Regions from separate parts of the Pseudoalteromonas sp. P1-26 genome, predicted to be linked through region 3. Evidence: predicted binding sites of a transcription regulator. Region 3 holds the regulator's gene; each other region holds the start of a gene.
What was found. The regulator sigma-54, encoded in region 3, starts transcription at its own class of promoters, with help from an activator protein. The targets are predictions, from matches to a motif close to GTTGGCACGNNNNTNGNNT.
Positions count from the first base shown of each region.

Region 1: a site for sigma-54 is predicted at 4,264-4,282, ahead of AN394_RS07835 (DUF3192 domain-containing protein). Genes of this name have one in related genera too.
Region 2: a site for sigma-54 is predicted at 2,439-2,457, ahead of AN394_RS12630 (YggN family protein). Genes of this name have one in related genera too.
Region 4: a site for sigma-54 is predicted at 1,400-1,418, ahead of AN394_RS09490 (LiaF domain-containing protein). Genes of this name have one in related genera too.

Region 1 is NZ_LKDX01000011.1:31,190-37,400, forward strand. Features, by position in the region: gene AN394_RS07825 (response regulator) at 1-2,915, shown strand, start outside; gene AN394_RS07830 (diguanylate cyclase) at 2,884-3,807, shown strand; gene AN394_RS07835 (DUF3192 domain-containing protein) at 3,840-4,220, opposite strand; gene AN394_RS07840 (D-2-hydroxyacid dehydrogenase) at 4,384-5,328, opposite strand; gene zntR (Zn(2+)-responsive transcriptional regulator) at 5,423-5,836, shown strand; gene AN394_RS07850 (SO_0444 family Cu/Zn efflux transporter) at 5,820-6,211, shown strand, end outside.
Region 2 is NZ_LKDX01000023.1:63,395-69,605, reverse strand. Features, by position in the region: gene AN394_RS12635 (PLP-dependent aminotransferase family protein) at 94-1,536, shown strand; gene AN394_RS12630 (YggN family protein) at 1,603-2,403, opposite strand; gene AN394_RS12625 (PA3496 family putative envelope integrity protein) at 2,795-2,983, shown strand; gene AN394_RS12620 (glutathione peroxidase) at 3,036-3,518, opposite strand; gene AN394_RS12615 (AzlD domain-containing protein) at 3,626-3,925, opposite strand; gene AN394_RS12610 (AzlC family ABC transporter permease) at 3,922-4,629, opposite strand; gene AN394_RS12605 (cytochrome b/b6 domain-containing protein) at 4,767-5,417, shown strand; gene AN394_RS12600 (cytochrome c) at 5,475-5,927, opposite strand; gene AN394_RS12595 (DUF2721 domain-containing protein) at 6,031-6,211, opposite strand, start outside.
Region 3 is NZ_LKDX01000003.1:160,750-166,960, forward strand. Features, by position in the region: gene lptC (LPS export ABC transporter periplasmic protein LptC) at 1-439, shown strand, start outside; gene lptA (lipopolysaccharide transport periplasmic protein LptA) at 429-950, shown strand; gene lptB (LPS export ABC transporter ATP-binding protein) at 947-1,672, shown strand; gene AN394_RS03450 (RNA polymerase factor sigma-54) at 1,788-3,284, shown strand; gene hpf (ribosome hibernation promoting factor) at 3,312-3,599, shown strand; gene ptsN (PTS IIA-like nitrogen regulatory protein PtsN) at 3,603-4,055, shown strand; gene rapZ (RNase adapter RapZ) at 4,056-4,901, shown strand; gene AN394_RS03470 (HPr family phosphocarrier protein) at 4,915-5,187, shown strand; gene mgtE (magnesium transporter) at 5,399-6,211, shown strand, end outside.
Region 4 is NZ_LKDX01000015.1:5,867-12,077, forward strand. Features, by position in the region: gene AN394_RS09480 (VOC family protein) at 1-405, shown strand, start outside; gene AN394_RS09490 (LiaF domain-containing protein) at 690-1,349, opposite strand; gene AN394_RS09495 (BON domain-containing protein) at 1,678-2,244, shown strand; gene AN394_RS21640 (YqaE/Pmp3 family membrane protein) at 2,302-2,460, shown strand; gene AN394_RS09505 (hypothetical protein) at 2,714-2,923, shown strand; gene AN394_RS09510 (methyl-accepting chemotaxis protein) at 2,908-4,932, opposite strand; gene AN394_RS09515 (NADP-binding protein) at 5,045-5,815, shown strand; gene hutC (histidine utilization repressor) at 5,816-6,211, opposite strand, start outside.

The sequences.
Region 1 (6,211 bases), on a different contig from region 3:
ATAACAAATTTCGACCTTTATCAATCAATAGCAACAAGCTTGCTTCGAGCTCTGTATTGACGATTAATGGCCATGCCTACTTTGCTATTGGCAAGCAACGAGCCGCTAATAGTCGTGATTACATTGTGTTGATTTATGACCTTAAAGCAATTTCTAACTGGTTAAAAAAAATAGCGCCTAACTATGGTGAGTATATTTTTATAAACCGAGATAACCAAGTCATTGCCAGCTCAAAGACAGAGCCTAATACTGCCATAAGTGCCAGCGAGCATTGGCCGAATGTCGCGATAGATATGAGCAAGAATAACCACAGTCATTTAGTGCAAGAAGCAACAAACTTACCTATTTACACTCGTTTCTATGAATCAAAGCAAGCCCTGAGTGAACCTGTAGGCTACGACATCTTTTTAGAATTCGCATTTTTGAGTGTGTTTTTAGTGATGATGTTCAGCGCTGTTTTTTGGTTGAGTCAGCGCATTTTTGTAAAACCAATGACGCACTTAATGAATTATCTTGAGCAGCATGATGAAGGCAAACAAGCGTTAGTTCATTATCGTATTCCTGTTGATTGGCAGCCTTGGTTCAGCCGTGTGAAAAAGGTGTTTAGCCGTAATGAAGAGCTCGTTCAGTCGTTACAAGAGGCAAATAAAACGCTTGATTCGCAAGTACAGGTAAAGTCTAAACAATTGCGCCGTAGTATTGATGCGAAAGAGCGTCATTTAGCGCTATTAAATACCATGCTCAATAACGTACCTGACCTAATTTATTTTAAGAATATTGATGGCTCGTTTTTAGGCTGTAATAAGGCGTATGAGCGCTATATCGGCTTGCCACAAGAGAAGTTAGTAGGGCAGCAATTATGTGATATTAGCGATGATAATGGCGAGTTAAACGAGCTTGAAAAGCAAGTACTCAAAGACCGCCAAGCTTATCAAAAAAGATTGACCACAGAAGATAACAGTTATCTATTTAGCATCGTGCCATTTTACAACGAACATCAGCAATTTCTTGGCACTATGGCAATTGGTCGTGATATTACCGAGCAGCATAATGCGCTCAATGCATTACAAAGCTCCGAAGCGAAATTACGTAGTGCCATGGAGTATGCCGCTAATGGGGTGCTGTTGGTATCGCTTGACGATCAGGTGCTGCAAGCAAATAAAGCGGCACGCAAAATCTTTGCAATTGAAAACGCCAATGACCTCAAACTAATAGACTTATTTGCTGAGACGTCTTATCAGACATTAAAAAATACCCTGACAGAGCTGTTGCATGAGAAGAAAAAAGTGTATCACTTTAGCCTTGAGCAGCAAGAGCTACAGCGCTGGCTACAAATTAGTGTGTCATTAGTTTGGAATGCCGAGCAAACACCTGATTACTATGTTGTTCATGTACAGGATGTGACGGACTTAGTAAAAGCAAAAGATGACGCTGAACGGGCAACATTAGCTAAGAGTCGCTTCATTGCAAACCTTAGTCATGAAATACGCACACCACTCAATGCTGTACTAGGCTTAATTGATGTCATCGCTTTACAAGGTTTAACACAGCCGCAGCGTAATCATGCCGAACAAGCAAAATCAGCAGCCAATAGCTTGCTTACTTTACTAAATCGTATGCTTGACTTTGCCCGCGCTGAAAGCTCACAAGTACAACTTAATAAAGCCCCTTTTAGTGTGCCTGATTTAATCGACTACTGTCAGGGAATAACAGCCCCTTTATGCGCAAATAAAGATATCGAGTTTAAAGTCGAATGCGATAAAAGCATTAGCGATAACTTAGTGGGTGATCAAATTTGCTTGCAGCAAGTACTGGCTAATTTACTGACCAACGCTGCCAAATTCACCGAACAAGGCACAGTGACATTAAACTTAATGCTGGTGGAAGAGTCAGCTGAGCAGCAACTCATTTGCTTTACTGTTAAAGACACGGGCATTGGTATTAGCAAGGCAGATCAAAGCCGCTTATTTGATGCATTTACTCAAGGTGATGAATCATTAACGCGCTCTCATCAGGGCGTTGGCTTAGGCTTAGCGATTGTTAAGTACGAAGTTGCGCTAATGGGAGGCGAAATTAAGCTGGAAAGCGAAAAAGGTAAAGGCAGTGAATTTTGCTTTTGCTTACAGCTAGATAAAGCCGCGGAGCCTGTGAAAAAAGAACTGGTTTCATTGCCTTCTAGTACTGATTTATCTGGCATGTTAGTGCTGGCTGTGGATGATAACCCGCTTAATTTAAGCATTATTAAAAGTATTTTAGAGCAAATTGATGTCACCGTTGTGTGTGCACACAGTGGTGAAAAAGGCATTGAACTGGCAAATAGCTTAAGGCCCGATCTCATTTTTATGGATATTCAGATGCCAGAAATGGATGGTTGTCAGGCAACGCGTATTATTCGTCAGTCATTTACCAAAGAACAAATGCCGATTTACGCACTCACTGCACACAGTGAAAGCGAAGATATTGAGCATTCAATCGCGGCGGGTATGAATAAGCATTTAACTAAACCGATTGTTGCTAGTAAGTTGTTTTTAGCAATGAGTGAACTTGATAACACAAAAGAAGTCTTTTTTGATCAAGCTTTTATACTGTCTCAGTTTGCAAACAATACTAAGTTAGTATTAACTATGTTGTCGAAGTTTGCGACTATGGCAGCAGAGCAGTTATTACAAATCTCTACATTAAAAACTACCGATGAGTTGGTCCGTGTGGTTCATAATGTAAAAGGGTCAGCCGGAAATCTCGGTTTTAAGCGATTGTCAGCGTGCGCTCAGCAATGTGAAGCTAGGCTTAAAGCAGATGGCGAACTGCCCGAACAATTAAATGATGAGTTGCAATGGCAAATAAAACAGGTCATCGCATTTATCATCGAACAAGGATCTACTGATGTTGAAAAGAGCCAAGGTACTGATTGTTGATGACGATCCGTTAAACCGCTTGGTATTAGAGAAAACATTGCAGCAAGACTATGATGTTTTTTGTGTTGAGAGTGGCGAAAAAGCACTGACGTTTTTAAAAACGCAAACTGTTGATTTGTTGATCTTGGATATTGTAATGCCCGGCATTGACGGCTACGAAGTGCTTACTAAGTTAAAAGAAAGCGCGACTACCAGTATGCTGCCTGTAATATTTATTTCTGCCAATACCAGCCATGATGACGAAGCGAAGGGCCTTGAATTAGGCGCGATGGACTACATCACTAAACCATTTAGTGCTGCTATCGTGCGTGCTCGAGTGCGTAATCAGCTGCTGATCAAACAAAAAAATGACTTACTCGAAATGCTCGCCTCAATTGATGGCTTAACAGAGATCCCAAACCGACGTTATTTAGATGAAAATTTAGCGCGAGAGTGGCGTCGTTGCCGTCGAGATCAAACCCCGCTATCTGTGTTATTGATGGATGTTGATCACTTCAAGCGTTACAACGATTGCTATGGTCACCGAGCAGGTGATGATTGCTTAAAACAAATTGCTCATGCCTTAGTCGGGGCGTGTGAACGAGGCAGTGACTTTGTTGCTCGTTATGGTGGTGAAGAGTTTGCTGCGGTGTTGCCCAATACTTCAGCTAAAGAGGCTATGTCGTTTGCAAATAAACTGCGCAATGCGGTGAATGATTTAAACATCCCACATAAAGCGTCGCTAAATGCCGACCATGTCACAATTAGTATTGGTATTGCGACCACAGAAAATGGTCAGGTTTATGCAGAACAAACCTTACTTGAAGAAGCTGATTTAGGTCTTTATCAGGCTAAAGACGCCGGGCGAGATCAGATAGTATCGAGAATGATCGCAGTAAATGAACATGAGTAGGCAAAGCCTACTCATTCGTTTCAAATTATTTATTAACCATTGCTAAGTGATTTATAAATCGTATCACCTACGCCAATTAACTTATCATTTTTAAATACGAGTGGCGTACACTCGTCTTTAGTCATCTTGCCATCAGAGTGAATACTATGCGTTGCATAGAATAATACTTGGTAAACATCATCACCTTGCTTTAATAACTCGGTAAAGTTAGGTGTATTTAGTTTGTTTAATACAGTTTGGTAGCTCGTATCTAATGCAAGATTAGAAATCACTTCACGGTTATTTTTATGCTGTTTTTGCCAGCTAGAAGAGTTACCAGCCCAATGTGTGTCGGCTTCACCGTCAGAAACAGCAATGACACAACCAGTTAAAAATGGAGCTGTTAGCGCGGCAATAAGAAGTGCTTTTTTCATGTTATTTTATCCCGAAGAAATTGTTTTATAGTTATTCACTTAATAGCAAACTGCTTGCCAAACTTGTAAATCACAACTAAATCAATTGCTTAGGTTGTGTTTGGTCAATGAGCTAAGTAATAAATTACTAATTACTTAGCTCTATTGACTAATAAATTGCGGTTTAGACCAACCTGTTACGTGTTTCGCCTTGATTAAATGCTTGGATATTTAACGCAATTTCGTTAACTAAGCGCACAATAGATTCTTGGCTCGCCCATGCAATGTGTGGAGTAAGTAATAAGTTTGCACCTTTGTATAGTGCCAGCGGGTTTTCTTGCTCTGCGGGTTCTTTACTGAGTACATCAACACCGGCTCCGGCAATAATATTATTAGCTAATGCATCAGCTAAATCGGCTTCATTGATGATCCCACCACGAGCAGTGTTAATGATGATAGCTGACGGTTTCATCATGCTTAATTCTGCCGCAGCGATTTGGTTGCGCGTTTCATCAGTAAGCGGGCAGTGAACACTAATGATATCGGCTGTGGTTAGGGCATCATTGAAACTAACACGACCTTCACGAGGCGTTTGGCCTTTTCGTTCACTAATGATGACATTGGCACCAAAGGCGCGTGCTACATCGGCAACGGCTTTACCCAGTGAGCCATAGCCAACAATAGCCAGTGTTTTGCCGGCAATTTCATTAAAGCTGTAATCTAAACGGCAAAACATAGGGCTTTGCTGCCATAAGCCTTGCTGGCAATCATTAATGTATCTGTGAGTATTGCCCAGTAAATTAGTGATGAGAGTAAAGGTATGCTGCACCACACTCGGTGTTGAATAGCCCGCTACATTTGTCACTGCGATGTTATGTTCTTTGGCTGCACTTAAATCAATGTTGTTAGTCCCTGTCGCTGCAACACATATTAATTTTAAATTAGTTAATTTGCTCATGGCGTGCTGATCAATCACCACTTTATTACTGATAACGATATCGGCATCTTGGCAGCGCTCAACAACCTGTTCTTTAGCGGTTAAATCGTAACAGGTTAATTTACCTAATTGCGCTAAGGCATCTAACGAAGTGTTGGCTAATGTCGCTGCATCAAGGACAGTAATATTCATGTGCTTTCCTTTTTTAATTTATTGCTTGACCTTGGGGTGTACTCCAAGGTTTATAGTGAGCATAATAAATAAACGCTTCACAATGGAGACGGTGATGAAAATAGGTGAGTTTGCCCGTCAGTTGGGTGTCTCAACAGATACGCTACGGTACTACGAAAAGCATGGTTTGTTAACGCCTAGTTCGCGTTCAGACGTGGGATATCGTTTTTATTCTGAGAATGACTATAAACAAATGGCGTTTATTCTCAGAGCAAAGAATGTTGGCTTTAGTCTGGCTGAGATCAAAGAGCTACTGCAAATTAAGTTTCATAAAGATCAGCATTCTTGTCATGAAGTTAAAGAGATGACGATACAAAAACGTGATCTCGTTGCACAACGAATTGCAGAGCTTACTCGCTTTTATGACTCACTATCATTATTAGCAGATAAATGTTGTGGCGGAGAAGAGCCTGCTGAAAACTGTTCAATACTAACGACGCTGGAGGATATCGATGGACTTACTCAATAATTTTTGGCATCTGTTTTTACTTTCAGCGCCTTGGTTAATGTTGGGCTTATTCATAGCTGGTCTTCTCAATGTGTATTTGCCTGCTAACTTTCTTAACCGGCATTTAGGCAAAGAAGGGTTATGGACCACAGTTAAAGCAGCCTTTATTGGTGCCCCAATGCCCTTGTGCTCATGTGGTGTGATCCCTGCGGCCATTGGTTTAAGAAGGGCAGGGGCGTCAAAAAGTGCTACCACAGCATTTTTAGTTTCAACCCCTGAAACTGGGGTCGATTCGGTTTCGGTATCTTATGTGTTGCTTGGCCCATTTATGGCGGTAATACGTCCTATTGCCGCCGTGTGCAGTGCCATTGTGGCCGGTGTATTAGTGGGGAAAGA
Region 2 (6,211 bases), on a different contig from region 3:
CCCAAAAATTGAAAGTATGTTCATTTTAATCCTCTTCTGTATACTTAACATATACAGAAAACTAGAAATGCAACCTATACAGTTTGGTGGGCTATGTCACAAGTTATCAGTCGTAGTAACAGTGAGTTCTTATATCAACAAGTTATTCAGCTAGTTAGAGATCTTTGCTTGCAAGGCTCGTTATTACCGGGTGAAAAGTTACCTTCGCTCAGAAAAATGGCAGACAAGCTCAATATTAGTATTCCTACTGTAAAACAGGCGTATCAATTACTTGAAGGGCAAGGATTGATTGAAGCAAGAGAAAAGTCAGGGTACTTTTTAAAGTCTTCACAGTTAAATCAGTCACGACCAAAGCGAGTTAGGCTCAGTCGAGAGCCTACCACAGTCAATAAGCAAGGCTTGATTGAGCAAGTCTACAGCGCTATCCATAAAGCTAATGTGGTGCCATTTGGTATCGCCAACCCTGTAGCCGCAGCACCAACAGATAAAGCACTGGCACGAACAATGCGCCGAGTAATGACATTAGCGGGCGCATCGGCAATTAATTACGGCCCGATGGATGGCTTTGCACCACTTAAAAAACAACTCATTCATCGCTATCTGGATTTTGGCATTGGGGTTGATAGCGATGAACTAGTGATCACCAATGGTGCTCAAGAAGCGTTGGCGATTGCCCTTAAGTGTGTTGCTAAACCCGGTGATGTTATTGCTATCGAGTCGCCTTGTTATTTTGGCATTATCGAATTAATTGAAAGCTTAGGCTTAAAGGCGCTGGAAATACCGCTGTGCCCCGATGAAGGAATATGGCTAGATGATTTGGCTCAAGCACTCGATGAGCATGATATAAAAGCCTGTGTGTTTTCAACCTCATTAAATAATCCTGTTGGCAGTTTTATGCCTGATGCCAAGCGTGAGCAATTAGTGGCACTTTTAGAGCAGCGTGACGTGGTGCTTATTGAGGATGATGTTTATGGTGACTTACATTTTACAGCTAAGCGTGCCACTCCTGCACAAGCTTATTCAAAAAAGGGCTTAGTGATCACCTGCGCGTCGTTTTCAAAAACAGCTGCTCCCAGTTATCGCATAGGTTGGATCATTGCTGGTAAGTTTGCAGAGCAAGCAAGGCGACACAAACGCGCGCTTAGTTGCTCCGCGCCACTTATAAACCAGTGGACCTTGTATGAGTTTATAGCTAGCGGTGAGTACGACCGTAACATTCGTTTGCTTAGACAGCGCTTAAGTACCAACAAAGAGCGTATGATTTGGTGCCTGCAGCAATATATGCCAAGTTGTGCGCGTATTAGTAATCCGCAGGGTGGCTGTGTTATCTGGGTTGACCTTGGTAGCCAATATGATGCGGTAAAGTTATTCCATTTGGCACTTGAGGCGGGGATCAGTATTACTCCAGGGTTGATATTCTCAGCGGGTAAAAAGTACCGTAGCTGTTTTCGTTTAAGTTATGGCTTGCCTTGGTCTGAGAATTTAGAGCAGGCGATTAAAACGTTATCGCAGCTGACTGTGCTGGCCAAAAAATAAAAAAGCGCAGAGCAAGCTCTGCGCGAAAGGACCAAGTGTTTTGGTTCAGGGATGTTAATTAGTCAATTACTCTGCATTCTGTTTGAAAGTAAATAGTTGATACTCTTTTAGCTCTGGTACTAGAACTACTAGCTCTTGCTCTTTATGAGCGATATCAGCAAAGCTGCCGCATAATGCATCTGCACGCTCTTCAAGTTGAGCTGCCTGTGTTTCTACACGAGCTTCGATTTGTGCGCCCATGTTTTCCATACGTTGCTCAAACTCATCCATGTCGCCACCTGAACCTAAAAGTTCAGAGCCTAGCGCCACTAAAATACTGCCCATCGATTGCATCATGGCTGACTCGACAGCCGATTCGATTTGCTCATCGAATTGGTCTTCAAAGTTTTGGCCAAATTTTTCGAAATTTTGCTGACCCATGGTGAACGCACCTTGCTGATAGAAAGCGTTTTGTACTTCTACGCTGATATCGTCCATTAATTCTGAAATGTCGCTTAGGCCATCAATATTGAAAGCATTTGAGACTTCTTCGATGGCTACACCAGCTATTTTTACACCATCAAGTGCGATATTTGCTACTTCAGGAAGTTGGCTGCGTAAGCTGTCTGAGTAATCTGCAATTGCTTGCTGTTGTGAAGCATCAAGCGACACGCTTTGACCATCGATATATAAAGTGTGCTGATCGATGATTTTCATAGTGCGATTATCGGCTGTGTATACTTCTAACTCGCTTGGTGTGATGCGTACATCATTTATAAATTCAACATCACACTGCTCACCGCTGAATGAAATATTTGTATCATTATCGTTATGAGCCATTGCGCCGGTAGCGATAAATAAAGAACTTACTAACAATAACTTTTTCATTTTTTTCTTTCCTGTTTGAAATGACACAAATACATAATCAAATTGAATGCCAAAATTTATAAGTTCAATTAATTCAATGCCTTGCTGTGTTTCTATGGTTTTTTAAAAATTGCGGGGAATAACTTTTTAACCATTTTTTAGTCAAATTAACTAAAAAATACACATGCATAAATGACTTTTATCGAAACGATAAAAAACTCTCACTTTTCAGAAATCAAATTTAGCGCTATTTATTCACAATATTGACATATGACCTATTTAGCATGGGTGTATGGCTTTATTTTGGTGGTTTTTTAGATACTAAATTACTACTGAGCTTTTTAATCTTTGCCAATTCATCGAGCAAATTTTAATCTCAAGAATTGGTCTCAAACACTTTATGGAGTGGGTTGTGGGTAAGACATTTAGTTATGACGCGCTAGATGACGATTTTGTTGAAGACGAGTACGAAATGGTCGGGCGTAATCAACACGACAAGAAAAAGCAACGCGTAAAGAAGAAGTTGGAAGACTATCTTGAACAAAAACGCTTGCGCAGAAACTTAGGCGACGACGACTTTGACGAGTACTTGAACGACTAAGCATAAATTTAGATAAAGAGGCAATTTGCCTCTTTATTGCTTTTAGGCTTTGTTATTTGCCCAGTGCAGCTGCGATGTCTGACTCGAGCTGTTCAGGTTTTGTCAGTGGCGCATATCGCTTAATGGCCTTGCCATCTTTACCAATTAAAAATTTGGTGAAGTTCCATTTTATTTTGCGGGTGATAAACCCCGGTAATTCTGATTTTAGGTATCTAAAAACAGGGTGAGCATGTTCGCCATTCACATCGACTTTGCTCATCATTAAAAAGCTAACGCCATAGTTAATAAGGCAGCCTTCTTTAATTTCTTTTGCATCACCTGGTTCTTGTTTGCCAAACTGGTTACATGGAAAACCAATTATTACTAAGCCTTGCTCATGATACTTTTCGTGCAGTGCTTGTAAGCCTTCATATTGTGGAGTGAAACCGCATTTACTTGCGGTATTTACAACAAGCACAACCTTGTTTTCAAAATCAGAAAAGTCAACGGTTTGGCCTTGTAGGCTGGTGGCAGAAAGTTGGTGAAATTCGCTCATAATGATAACTTTTTATTATTGTTGCATTGATTCTAACTTGCTTGGCATCTTTCTAAAAGGGTAAATTTTAATCAGCGGTTCTTCTTACTTGGCGTTAAGTATCGTAGCTAACTTAAAATTATAAATAATCCCATACCTGCCAGTGTTGTGTAGTATATGTTATGTGTTTTATAGGCCACGATAACAGACAAAATAGCAGCACTTAGATAAGGATTTTGCCACTCTAGATTTATCCCTTCGTCATTAATAAACACAATGGGCACCCAAATTGCGGTGAGTACGGCTGGGGCGCTAAAACTTAAAAATTGCTGCATTTTCGGACCGACTTTGAATGGTAATGCGCGGTGCAAAAATAAGTAACGTGTGAAGAAGGTAATACACGCCATTAATAAAATGGTGATCATCATAGCGTATGCTCCTCTTTTGCTTGCCAGCGACTAATTAGATAACCAACCGTCATAGCGATAAGAGCCGCGGTGACAAGCCAAAGTTGAAAGCCCTGACTTTTTAATAGTGTTGCTACAACGCCTGCGGTGATCACTGTAGCCAGTGTTGCAAGGTTCTTTACACCCGGAATAACTAAAGCAATAAACGTGGCAGCGATGGCAAAATCAAGACCTAGGTGTGTTAAATCGGGAAGTAAGCTTCCTGCGACAATACCAAGGAGGGTCCAGATATTCCAGGCAATATAAAAACTAAAGCCGGCACTTAGCGCGTAAATAAGGCGCACTTTTGTGCGGTAGGCTTTGTGATGATGCGAAAAAGCAAATAATTCATCTGTTAGTACAAAACTCACTGGCAGTCGCCAACGAAAGGGTTGATCTATTACTTTGTGGCGAATAGCTAAACCATATAAAAAGTGCCGTGAGCTAATAATGAGTGTGGTAAATAAAATAGTTAAAAGCGGCGTGTTTCCTGCCATTAATTCAATCGCAACGAGCTGTGCTGAGCCTGCAAATACCAATAACGACATAGCTTGTGTTTCTAAAGCACTGAAGCCATTTTGAACTGCTAACGAGCCACATAAAATTCCCCAAGGTAACACCGCAAGGCATAAGGGGAGCATGTCGAAAAATCCTTTTAGCAAGGCTCTTATTGTTGATTTATGCATCTTATCGCTCATGTTTGTTGTTATGGCTCAGATCAAAACAGCTGAAATAGAGGTGTGTCAAAATAACTGAAGTTTGCAATAATGTATAGCCGAGCCTGTTGCTGAAATCATTAGCGTCTTTTAAAGGGAAAGTTACAATGTCTAAAGTTAAAGTATGGGATGGCTTTATAAGAAGCTTCCATTGGTTATTAGTTGCGGCCATCGCAACCCTCTATTTTAGTGCTGAAGAAGGTATGTTGGAGCTGCACTTTGCTGCAGGCTACTTCACTCTAGCGCTTATTATTACACGTCTTCTTTGGGGCATTATTGGTAGTAAAACGGCAAAGCTGTCTGCGCTGATTCATTCACCAATCGCCGCAATTAAATCGTTTACAAGCAATGAACATAAGGCGGGTCATGGCGCGGCGGGTAGTTATATGGTGATAGCCTTTTTTGCGTTACTTATCGTACAGTTAACCTCTGGCTTAATGACCAGTGACGATATCTTAACGGATGGTCCACTCGTTGAGCATGTATCCTCAGATACCGTAGAGTTTGCCGGTTGGTTACATCATTTAAACTTTGATATTTTGTTGTATGCCATTGTGTTGCATGTAATAGCGATTGTGATTTACCGCATTAAAGGAAAAAACTTAGTGAAACCTATGCTAACGGGCAGTAGCGACCAAGTTGCGGTTACTGAGCCTGTTACAAAATCGCCGTTGATAGCTTTTGTTATTTTTGCAGTGTGCTTAGTGGTGCTATTTACGACTTGGGGTGCTGAGCCACTCAGCTATTTGCTTGGGTAGGTAATTCAAGACATTAAAAAAGGCGCTAATAAGCGCCTTTTTAGTTCAAATTTTTAACTAGTCTTTGAAAGACTTATGGCAATCTTTACAGCCTTTAGCCCATGCGCCAAATGCTTTGCCAATTACTTTTTTATCGCCGCTTTGTGCTGCAACTGCTAGCTCATCTGCATATTGTTGGAAAGCAACTGCTTTTTTCATAAAGGTTTCGTTGTCGCTCCATACAGCTGCAAGTGCAGATGTATCACCCTTGTCAGAACCCGCTACGAAAGCTTCCCAAGGCATTTTAGATAATGCCGCTGCATTGTCGGCACGCTTTTGAAAACGTTCTGCATCAAAAGGTACTTTTCCTTTTAGCATATCGCCCATGTCGCCAATTTGTACGCGGATCATTGAAAATGCTGCCTGACGGTACTCGATTGCATCGCTTGGCTCTTCAAATACAGAATTTGCTGATGCGCCAAATGCCATTGTTGAAAGCATTGCACCCACTACTAATTGTTTTAATTTCATTCCTTTTGCCCCTTAAGATGTCATAAAAGTAAACTAACTGAGTTGTATCTTAGCTCAATATAATATTCAAGTGTATTGCGGTTAATCTTAACTTAAGTTTAATTTAATCATTAATATCAATATCGGCGAAGATCATGCCACGGCGCATGCTTCTGGTGGCTAAGAAAACCTCGCATAACAAAGATAAAAATCCACATATCAAAAGCGCCATAGCAGCCACAAAGCAGCTAGCAATTGTCACGCTCAAGTTGATAGATTGAATATGTGATAAGAATAGACACATA
Region 3 (6,211 bases):
AACACCTGATTACACTGCTGTGGCGTTAAAGCAAACAGCGTATGATGAGCAAGGCAAAATTAGTCATAAAGTGGCTGCTGCTAAAATGGAGTTGTATCAACAATTAGGGTTTACCTTTTTTGAGCAACCTATTTTTACTATTTATGGCGACCAGCATGTTTGGCAAGTAAAAGCCAAAGAAGCCACATTGTATGAAAACGATCAGCTGATTTTTGAAGGGGATGTAGTTGCTAAAAACTTAACCCACAACGGCATGATTGAAGATATAAAAGCAGAAAACATTAATGTCGATATTGATAAAATGACCATGTTTTCTAAGCAACCTGTGACACTAACAGGACCGAATTTAAAGATTACCGGTAAAGGCTTAAAAGCCGATTTAAAAACCGAAATTGTTGAGTTAACTAACCATACACGAACCATATACTATGACCAATAAACTGAAGAAATTACTCCTGATCCCAAGCTTATTGATTGCCTTTTCGGGCGCAGCTGCCGAGCAAACAGGCGCTCAAATTAGCATTAGCTCAGATCGCCAAGTAGGTAAACTAAAAGATGGCGTTGGCATATTTGAAGGTAACGTAGAGATCGTGCATGGTAATCGTCGTATTACCGCTGAACGCCTTGAAGCACACGGCGGTGACACCGAGGGTACAGTAGAGTTAATTATTGCCACAGGTAAGCCTGCTTACTTCGAAGAAAAGCAAACTGATGGCACCGTGATGAGCGCCAGCGCCGAAGAAGTTCGTTATGATGTTGCAAAACGCTTCTTAACCTTAAATGGTGAAGCTGAAGTTACTCAAGCTGGTCAAAAAGTGACAGCAAAAAGCATTACCTATGATATGGCACAGCAGCTGATCAGTGCTGAAAAAGACGAAAACTCAACAGATCGTGTACACACTATTTTAGTGCCTGTTGAAAATAAAAAAGACAATAAAGGCCAACCATGAGTACATTAAAAGCAGAGCTTTTAGCTAAGAGCTATAAAGGCCGCCAAGTGGTTAAAAATGTCGGTCTTGAAGTTGAAGCGGGCAGCATTGTTGGCTTGCTTGGCCCAAATGGTGCGGGTAAAACCACCACCTTCTATATGATTGTAGGCCTAGTTCCAAGCGACAAAGGTAAAATCAGCATTGATGATAACGATATTACCCTTTTGCCAATGCACAATCGTGCCCGCTTAGGTATCGGCTATCTGCCACAAGAATCGTCAATTTTTCGAAAGTTAACGGTTTACCAAAACTTGATGGCTATTTTAGAAACCCGCAAAGATCTAAACAAAGCAGGTCGCGAAGAAACACTAAATAGCTTACTCGATGAATTCAGCATCCAACACATTCGCGATAGCCAAGGTATGGCGCTGTCAGGTGGTGAACGCCGCCGCGTTGAAATTGCCCGTGCATTAGCCGCTAATCCTAAATTTATTCTTTTAGATGAGCCTTTTGCTGGTGTTGATCCGATTTCAGTGTTAGATATAAAGAAAATTATTGAGCACCTAAAAAATCGTGGTATCGGTGTACTAATTACTGACCATAATGTTCGAGAAACCCTTGATGTTTGTGAAAAAGCCTACATTGTTTCTCATGGGGAGCTAATTGCATCAGGCACACCTGAGCACGTATTAGCAGACCAAACTGTACGCGATGTATATCTAGGCGAGCAATTCAGGCTGTAACCATTACGCCAGCGACTAGAGCATCTGCTAGACTAATAACAATGACAATAAATCGATAATGACTTAACTGTGTTTGCACAGTTATCGATAACTTTAAAAGGATTGTTAGGGATACATGAGGCAATCATTACAGCTGCGCATGGGCCAGCAACTTACAATGACTCCACAACTGCAACAAGCTATTCGTTTGTTGCAGCTCAGTACATTGGATCTCCAGCAAGAAATTCAAGAAGCGCTTGATAGTAATCCCCTACTTGAAGTGGAAGAAGCGGATTACAATGAAGAAAGCACCGGCAAGAATGAGCAAAAAGCGGAGTCTGACGATGTGCAAGTCAGCGCGTCTGCCGAAGAAGCACCTAGCGAGTACGAGCAAGAAAGTAGTGATGCTCTCAATAAAGACACCGTAAGCGATGACTTAGCCATGGATGTTACTTGGGATGAGTACATGAGTGCCGCCCCTTCAACATCATCAGGGCCAATGCCTGAAGATGAGTCTATCTATCAAGGTGCATCAACCGAAACTCTTCACGAATACCTAATGTGGCAATTACAGCTCACGCCATTTAGCCCTACTGATGAAGCGATTGCTGTCGCAATTGTAGAAGCTATCGATGATTCAGGTATTTTAACGGTAAGCTGTGAAGATATCGTCGAAAGCTTTAATCAAAATAACGATGAAGAAGAAATCGAACTTGATGAAGTCGAAGCGGTCTTAAAAAGAATTCAGTTATTTGATCCTGTGGGTATTGGCGCGCGCAGTTTACAAGAATGTCTGTGCATTCAGCTACGCCAATTCGATGCCGATACGCCATATTTAGCTGAAACTAAAATGGTTTTATCTGAGCATATCGAATTATTAGCGAGTCGCGACTATCGAACTTTGATGAAAAAGACTAAGCTTAAAGAAAACGAGCTTAAAGAAGTGATGACGCTCATCCACAGCTTAAATCCTAAGCCTGCGGATAGCATAGTACGCGAAGAATCTGAGTACGTTATACCTGATGTATCAGTGAAAAAAGTGAAAGGCCGCTGGGTAGTCGAGTTAAACCCAGATTGTATGCCAAAGATTAGAGTGAACAGCCAATATGCAGCTATGTCTCGCTCTGTTAAATCAAGTAGCGACAGCCAATTTATTCGCTCTCACTTACAAGAAGCAAAGTGGTTTATTAAGAGCTTAGAAAGCCGTAACGATACGCTATTAAAGGTGACCAACTGTATCGTTCAACAACAACAAGCTTTCTTTGAGCATGGCCCTGAGGCAATGAAGCCGATGGTGCTAAATGATGTTGCTGAAATGGTCGAAATGCATGAATCGACGATTTCACGGGTAACAACGCAAAAATATATGCATACCCCACGGGGTATTTTTGAGTTGAAATATTTCTTCTCAAGCCATGTCAGCACCGAAAATGGTGGTGAGTGTTCTTCTACAGCAATACGCGCTTTAATCAAGAAGTTAGTCGCTGCAGAAAACTCAGCTAAACCATTGAGTGATAGCAAAATTGCAGATATATTGGCTGAGCAAGGAATTAAAGTAGCTAGACGTACAATTGCAAAATATCGTGAGTCTCTAGCAATACCTCCGTCTAATCAGCGTAAGAGTCTGATTTAGACGTTTTACATAGAAGGAAAAATGCTTATGCAACTAAATTTAACTGGTCGTCATGTAGAAATCACAGATTCATTAAGAGACTATGTAAACACCAAGTTTGCAAAACTAGAAAGGCATTTTGACCATATTAATAATGTTCATGTCATTCTAGATGTAGAAAAATTAAGCCAAAAAGCAGAAGCAACTTTACATGTAAACGGAGGCGAATTATTCGCTTCTACAGAACATCAAGATATGTACGCAGCCATTGACTCACTGATCGATAAACTTGATCGCCAAGTCATTAAACACAAAGAGAAATTAGCTCGACATTAAATTATGAAACTAAGTTCACTTACTAACCAGGACTGCAGCAAAGCTGCGGTCCTTTTTAATAGCAAAAAAAGAATTCTTGAATATATCAGCGAACTGGCCCACCAGCAGCTTCCTCATTTATCGCAACAAGATATCCTAGATGCTTTACTCAACCGAGAAAAACTAGGTAGCACCGGCATTGGCCGAGGTATTGCTATTCCACATGGCCGAATGAGCGGCGCAGATGAGCCTCATGCATTTGTGATAGTGAGTGAATCCCCTATTAATTTTGATGCAATTGATAATCGTCCAGTTGATATTTTTGTGGCACTCATCGTACCAGATGGTGACTGTCAGCTTCACCTAAAGACCTTATCAACAATTGCTGATAGACTTAAAGATAAAGAATTTTGTAAACAGCTGCGTAGTGCTACTACCGATCAGCAACTGTTTCAGGTCATATCAGCAGAGGCATAAATGGAATTAATAATTATCAGCGGTCGCTCAGGCTCAGGTAAATCGGTCGCTTTACGAGTACTTGAAGACTTAGGCTATTATTGCGTTGATAATATTCCGGTTAATTTACTGCCTTCGCTCGTACGTAGTGTGTCTGATAACTACGATAAAATAGCGGTCAGTATCGACGTACGTAACTTACCGAAAGAGCAGCAAGAATTTAATGATATTCTTGAGTACCTGCCAGGTTTCGCAAACCCAACACTATTCTATTTAGACAGTGATGACCAAACTCTGATCAAACGCTTTTCAGAAACACGCCGCTTGCATCCACTATCTATTGATTCTTTGCCGCTTGATCTGGCCATTAAACAAGAAAAAATCCTGCTTGATGTGTTGATCACTCGCGCTGACTTTATGATTGATACCACTGATCTGAGTGTTCATCAGTTAGCAGAATCAATTCGCGAAAAGATTTTAGGTAAAAAAGATAAAAAGCTAATTATTACTTTTATGTCGTTTGGCTTTAAGCATGGTATTCCAAAAGAAGCTGACTACGTTTTTGATGCACGCTTTTTACCTAACCCACACTGGGAACCTGATTTAAAGCCACTAACTGGCCTTGATCAACCAGTAAAAGATTACCTAGCTAGCCACAGCATAGTGCAAAAGTTCACTTGGCAAATACAAACCTTTGTGCAAACTTGGTTGCCACATTTAGAGCGTAATAACCGCAGTTACCTGACCATTGCTATTGGTTGCACCGGCGGCCAGCATCGCTCTGTTTACTTAGCGCAAACAATTGGTGAGAGCTTTGCCAAAAGCCATGCTAATGTAAAAATTCGCCACCGCGAACAAGACATTTAATTAGGCACCAACAATGCACGCTGAAGATACCTTTTTAATTCAAAACAAACTTGGCTTACATGCTCGTGCTGCTACTGTTTTAGCGCAATTAGCACTGCAATTTGATGCCAAAATTACGCTTTATCAAGATGATAAAGAAGCTGAAGGCGACAGCGTGTTAGCATTAATGCTACTTGAAAGTAGTCAGGGTAAAGAAGTTCGCGTTGTGTGCGAAGGCCCTGACGCCGATGCTGCATTAACGGCAATCGGCGAATTAATTGCACAACGCTTCCACGAGCAAGAATAGCATTTGCTAAGACTTCAAGGTTTACGGTAAACTTAATTCGGATATTTAAAATTCCCTTTAAATATCCTACTTTTATATCGCTCGCTTTTCTAAATTACAAAACTCTTAATAAATTTATCGCAGTGCGACGATATCTCTGCAAATACACTACAAAGCAACTATGCTGTATTTGCTTAGCCTATTTAAACTTTTTTCAGTTGTAAGGACGCCAATGCCAGAAGCCTTTGAACAAGATTACCCACTACAACAACTCAAACAAGTGACCAAGTCACTCAATAGTGGTCAATTTGTTCAAGTGCGCGGTATGTTAGCCAAAACGGCACCTTGTGATACAGCCCTTTTACTTGAATCTTCTCCCCATAAAATTCGTCGTATGCTTTGGCAGCTGGTTGATCCAGATGTCCGTGGTGATGTTCTAGAAGAACTCTCTGAAGATGTACGTCTTGGCATTATTGCCCAGATGGAGCCTGAGCACATTGCTGCTGCCACTGAAGATATGGACGACGATGACTTAGGTGAGGTTTTACGTAGTCTTCCTGATACCGTATATCAAGACGTTGTCAGTGCCATGGATTCGCAAGATAGAGAGAGAGCAACTCAAGCACTTTCTTATCAAGAGCGCTCAGCCGGTGCCTTGATGAACAGCGATACGGTCACCATTCGTCCTGACGTTACTCTCGATGTTGTACTGCGCTATTTACGCTTACGAGGTGAGCTACCAGAGGGTACCGATGACTTATATGTAGTTGATAAGCATAACTGCTTTTTAGGCGCGCTTTCATTAACTACATTGCTGACCAGTCCTTCAGATAAAATTGTTCGTGATTTAATGGATGAAGACTGTGAGTCAATCCTAATCTCTATGGATGAAAGTGATGTAGCGCAACTGTTCGAGCGTCACAACTGGATTTCAGCGCCTGTTGTGGATGATAACGCTCACTTGCTTGGTCGTATTACTATTGATGATATCGTTGACGTAATCCGTGAAGATGCAGAGCACAGCATGCTAAGCCTCGCTGGTCTT
Region 4 (6,211 bases), on a different contig from region 3:
CACGTAAACCTTGTTGTTAGTAATGTTGATGCCATGCTGCACTTTTATAAAGCAGCATTTCCGCACTGGCGTGTGCGTAGTCAAGGCGATAGCAAATGGTCGGGCAAACCGCGCAAGTGGCTGCACTTTGGTGATGATTACCAATACCTTGCATTAAGCGATAACGGTGAAGCTGAAAACCGTGATTTAGCTGGCCACCAAGTAGGCCTTGCTCATTTTGCTTATGTGACAAACGATATTAATGCCGTAGTTGAGCGTCTTGTTTCGGCTGGTTATGAAATTGATAAACACGGCCCAGAAAATCCATATCGTAAAAATGTATATTTCATCGACCCTGCAGGTTTTGAAGTTGAGTTTGTAGAGTATTTTAGTGATATCCCGAGTGAGAGGAATAATGACTTGTGAGGGAGCTGTCAGCTTTCAGCCGTCAGTTTTGAGCCGAGCATTGTTGTTTGTGGTCAGGCATTGATTGGTGGAATGGTGTTGTATGTAAGACGCGCCAAGCAAGCGTGACGCCTACGGTTGATGTAGGCGTGAAATTTATTTCGCGCGGTGGTTGTAGCAGCGGGTTTACCCCGCGTCATTTATTACCTATTGCGCGATATAAAATCGCGCCTACAATATCTCGCAACTCGCAACTCGCAACTCGCAACTCGCAACTCGCAACTCGCAACTCGCAACTCGCACCTTTACTGCACTTTATTCATCTCTTTCCAGCTGGCTTTTAGGCTGTTGGCAAAGCTGATGAACTTTTCTTTCATGGTACGTTTAACTGAAATCTCGACTGAGCCTAGCCATACATTACCTTCAATGGTGATGGTTGGGCCTTGGCCTTTGTTTAATGCAACAGATTTATTTTCTACGCTGCCAATCACACTAAATAATTTAGATACCACATTTACATGTTCTGGTACGTAGATTTCGTCGTTACCTAAAATACAGTTCACGTAAATGGTGACGTGCTGATGTTGGAAAATTGCTTCGCTAAAGTCGAGTTCGATTGAACCTAGGCAGTTTGTTAGGTGAATTTCTTTTGGTACTACCCATTGGCCGCTGCGCTCATTTGAACCCAAAATACTCCTAAGCTGTAGGCTTTCGTTGTCGCTGCTGTGGCTGTAGTGAGGTTTAAATTGCGCATGCTTATGCGATTTGTAGTCAATATCTGCCTTCAGATCTAAATCAGCAACCAGTTCAATCAGTACTTCGTTGCTGGTGGCTGCCATTGCCTGGTCTAGTCGGCGTTCAAATGCTTCGGCTGAAATAACAGCATGACTGTAGTTATAAATGAGTTGATCAATAACTTCTTCTCTTACTTGATCGATTGGGCGATCTTCAAGTTTAACGGCCATGGTAGTTCCCTGTTGTGATTTTAAAGGTGATTTTTTAGTTATTAATTACGAAGCAAGGCTTAGGCCAAAGTTTATTTTAATATAAATCAATGGTTTGTATTTTTTGCTAATAAGCAACTTCGTTAAATTAACCACAGATTAATAAAATCAGCAACTAAATGGTTATTTTTGCAACATCGTGAACTTCTTACCGAGCAGCTTGTAAATCTTTACCTAAATGAATATAAATAGCTGCTGAATGGGTGTTTAACCTGCTGAAAATAAACAAATAAATAGTTGGCATCATAGTCGCATTAGTAAATGTGTCTTAAATCAAAAGGAGAAGATTATGAACACTTTTAACAAATCTATGATTGCCGCTTTAGTAATTGGTGCAACTAGCATGTCAGCTCAGGCAAGCAGCTGGGAAAATGAAAGTAAAGATGCTTGGATTGATGGTAAGGCAGAAACTGTGCTTCTTATGAACACAAACCTTAACAACTTTGACATCAACACTGATGTAACGAATGGCAAGGTTGTACTTACAGGTAAAGTTGATAGCGAATTAGATAAAGAGCTTGCTGAAGAGCTAGTTCTTAGCCTAGACGGTGTTAGCTCTGTTGATAACAAACTAACTGTTGTTAAAAACATGAAAGCTAAGCACATGAAATCAGACAAAGCTGATTCAGCAGAAAGCGACTTAACCGACGCAAAAATCAGTACTGTAATCACAACACGTTATTTATTTAACTCAGAAGTGGGTGGTACAGACATCGATGTTGATACTGACATGGGTGTAGTAACACTAAAAGGTACTGTTGAGTCTGATGCAGAAAAGCAATTAGCGGTAAGCATTGCTGAAAATGCTGAAGATGTTCGCAAAGTAATCGATGAATTAACGATTGTTGCTGAATAATAGCAAGCCCTATATAGCCCAGCTTTGGCTGGGCTAAGCTTTTTCAAGGAGTGAGTCATGGATTTAATACGTATTATTTTATCGGTTTTAATTCCACCTCTTGGCGTATTTTTACAGGTAGGTTTAGGTGCGCAGTTCTGGATTAATATTCTTTTAACCTTATTAGGGTACATTCCAGGTTTGATTCATGCTGTGTATATCATCGCTAAGCGATAATCACCGCATTAATCTACAAGGATGGGTAATGGAGCACAGCAAGGAGTTGCTGTAGGAGTAACGGACGATAAACCGCAAGGAGTTTACAGTATGGATAATGTAACTACGCACAAAGGACAACAAGGAAGTAACAAGGCGTTATGGAGTAGCGCACAATGGCAACGCTTTATGGATAAAGTGAATGGAGATGACAGCAAGGAATAAGCTTAGGCAGGAGCCAAACAGGATGAAGCTAGCGTAAGGAGGAGACTATATGGAACAAGTACAAACGCAACCAACACAAGGATTGACCAACAATGGAGTTGCTTTATGGAACAAGCAACAGTGGCACGAATTTATGGAACACGCGAAAGCGGTTGCGCCACGACTAACAGGGAAGGCTGACGATAAAAACCCGATGTCATCTTCAGGTGACATCGGGTTTTTAACTACTTCAGCAATTTATCTTTATAACTTAAATTGATTCACCGTCTTATTTAAAGCGGCTGCCAATTCATTCAAATCACGTGCTTCATCCGCCAATTCATGGGCATGATCCGCAGTGCTATTCACTAAGTGATTAATTGCTGCCAAGCTATTGTTGATATCTTCTGCAACCACAGTTTGCTGCTCTGTCGAAGTCGCAATTTGATGACTTTGATCTTGCACATTTGTCACAGATTGCGCGATATCTTGTAGAGCTTGCAATACAATTTGTGTTTGCTCAACTGAACCTTCAGCACGCTCTTGACCTTGTTGCATCATAGTCGATGCTTGTTGGGCAATTTGCTGTAAGCGGCTGACCATATTGCGAATATCATCAGTAGATTCTTGCGTTCTGCTTGCCAGTGAACGAACTTCATCAGCAACAACAGCAAAGCCTCGACCTTGCTCGCCAGCACGAGCTGCTTCAATTGCTGCGTTCAGTGCTAGTAAGTTAGTTTGCTCTGCAATCGAGTTGATAACATCAACTACCGCACCGATATTGCCACTTTCTTGTTCAAGACCCGCAACCACTTTAGACGCTTCACCAATATGGCTTGCAAGGGCGGTCATCACTGATTGAGCTTGAGTAGAGCGTTTCGTACCGTCAACGGTAATGGTTTGCACTTCTTCAGCGGCATTATTGGTGTGCTGGGCATTACGCGAGATTTCCATCACTGTAGACGCCATTTCGGTTACCGCCGCACTAACACTATCAACTTGCTGCTTTTCTTGCTGAATTTCATCGTTGGTTTTTTGCGATACAATTTTCAACTGGCTTGCAGCTTGGCTTAGTTGCTCAGCCTGCGCAGCCGTATTTAGCATCATTGCACGAAGTTTATCGATAAAGGTATTCATGTGATGAGCAAGTTGGCCCACTTCATCATTACTCTTGATTTCGATTTTTTGTGTTAAATCGCCATCACCTGATGCGATATCACGCATGATGTAAGTTAGCTTAGTCAGCGGTTTGGTAATCATTTGCGTGGCCCAGAAGATCATCGCAATGATAATCGCAAGAATGATGATCACTGAGGTTGTGGTTGTCATCACTGCATCATTTACTGGCTCATCAATCATACTTGTTGGAATTAAAATACCCACGTACCAATCAAGGTAAGGGGTTTCTAGCTCAAGGCGGTTGTATACAACGTAATATTGCTCACCTTTGAAAGTAACAAAGCTGCTGCCATCTTTTTGGCTTTTCATCGCGCGGTTTAATTCGCTAAAGCCTGATGTGTCGCTAAATTGTTTTTCGAGGGCATCTAAGCCTTCCTTGCCATTCGGACCTTCGTCAGTCACAGATAGCTTGTGGCCAGTGCGCTTAGATAAGTGCACAACCTTTTGATTGCCATCAAGTAAGAAACCAAAGCCTTGGCCATTAAAGCGAATTTCTTCAACCATGTCGTTGATGTTGTTTAGCTGTAAATCAACACCACCAAAGCCTATTAGTTTGTTTTGCTTATAAACAGGCTGTTGTACAACTGCAGAGGCATTACCTGTGGTTAAATCCACAGAAATTGGGCCTACATAGAGTTTGTTGATCTTTAAAGCATCTTGCCACCAACCACGTTTGTAAGCGTAGTAAGGTTGGCCATTATAATGAGTGGTTCGCTCGTTTTCTTTAAAGTACTCACCAGTTGTTGCAGATGCAAAGAAGGCAGATAAGATGTTGTCATCGTTGCCGCTGATACGCACAAAATCTTGATTAACGCTGTCGTATCCAGGTTGGTTATCAAGGCTTTGGTCACGTTCAGTCCAATTGTCGAACCAATTCACTAAATGCGGATTTGTAATGAAGGTTTGAACCACTTTACCGTATTTGGCAAAGTAACCTTGCATTGAAAGTCGTTCACTCTGTAAATAGCTGTCGGCTTCGCGTTGAATAGCTTGGCGCGATAGGTCAGCAATATGGCTAACAAAAAAACTAGACGCGATGATCAGTAGTACACTTATCGTCCCGCCGATGAGTAGTAATATTTTTTTACGTAAAGAGAGGTTATTTAACATAGGTGCACGTGTTTTTATTATCGGGTAGAGTTATCTATCTAATCATATTTGCACCCAAATCGCTACACCGTTAAGCGAACGTTAATAATAATTTCTAGAGGTAGTTGGATAAATGAGTTCTGAAAATAATAAACTGGTCGTTTTAGGGGCAGGTTGGCTTGGTAGTGCGCTGTGTGTTGAGGCTAAAGAATTAGCATGGCAAGTGCAGGGGACACACCGAAGTAGCGAGCACGAACATGACTTTCAGCGCCAATTTGCGCTTGCAGACGATGTGCTTAAACACGATGTTTCTCTTGAAGGTGCATGGTGGGTGTGTGCAATTCCACCGCGTAGTCGCAGCTCAGAAAGTAATTATTTAGTCACTTTGCAAGCAGGGCTTGAGCTTGCCAAGCAACTAAATTGTAAAGGCTTTATTTTATGTTCTTCGACGGGTGTCTACCCAACTGAGAATGGTCAATACGACGAGAGTACAGTAATTAATTGTCAATCAGCGCGCCAGCAACTGCTATTTGATGCCGAGCAGTTAGTGCTCAATGCCGGTGGTAAAGTGCTGCGTTTAGCGGGCCTTGTTGGGCCTGGGCGCGACCCAGGTAAGTTTGTGGCAGGTAAAGAGCTGTCTAGCTCAAGTCAGCAAGTGGTAAACATGGTTCAGCAGCAAGATGTGATAGCGGCGATTTTTTCTGTACTTGAAAACTGGTCAAGCGCGAGCAGCATTTATAATGTGGTAAATCCGGCGCATCCAACAAAAGTAGATTATTACCAGCAAAAATGCGCTGAGCAGGGCAATCAGCCACCGACATTTACTAGCCATGATAAAGGCCAGCGCCTCATTGATGGCTCAGCGATTGAGTCACTGAATTTTCGTTATCAAGCACCTATTTAGCTACTTTTTAAAAGTTAGGTGGCCGCCCAGCCGGTATTTACTGCCCGGTGAGACTAAGCGTGCAAAGCTTACAATGCCTTGCGATGACCAGGTTCGGCGGATCACTTGTAAGCATGGCTCTTCGTTGTATAGGTTGAGCCATTCACACATTTCTTGGTTGGGCATGATTGCTTCGACCGTATGGCGAGCCTCGGTGAGTGGGGCATTTTGCGATAAGTATTCATGGGGTGTTAGGCTGTGAAAATCTTGTTGTAAGTAGTCTTTAGCAAGAGCAGGGTTCACAAAACGCTCCTCAACTTGCAAAGGTTGTTCGTTCTCATTGTGCACAATCACACTTCGATAAACATGGCTGTCGACCTCGACACCCAAAGCAATCGCGATGGGGGCAATTGCGCT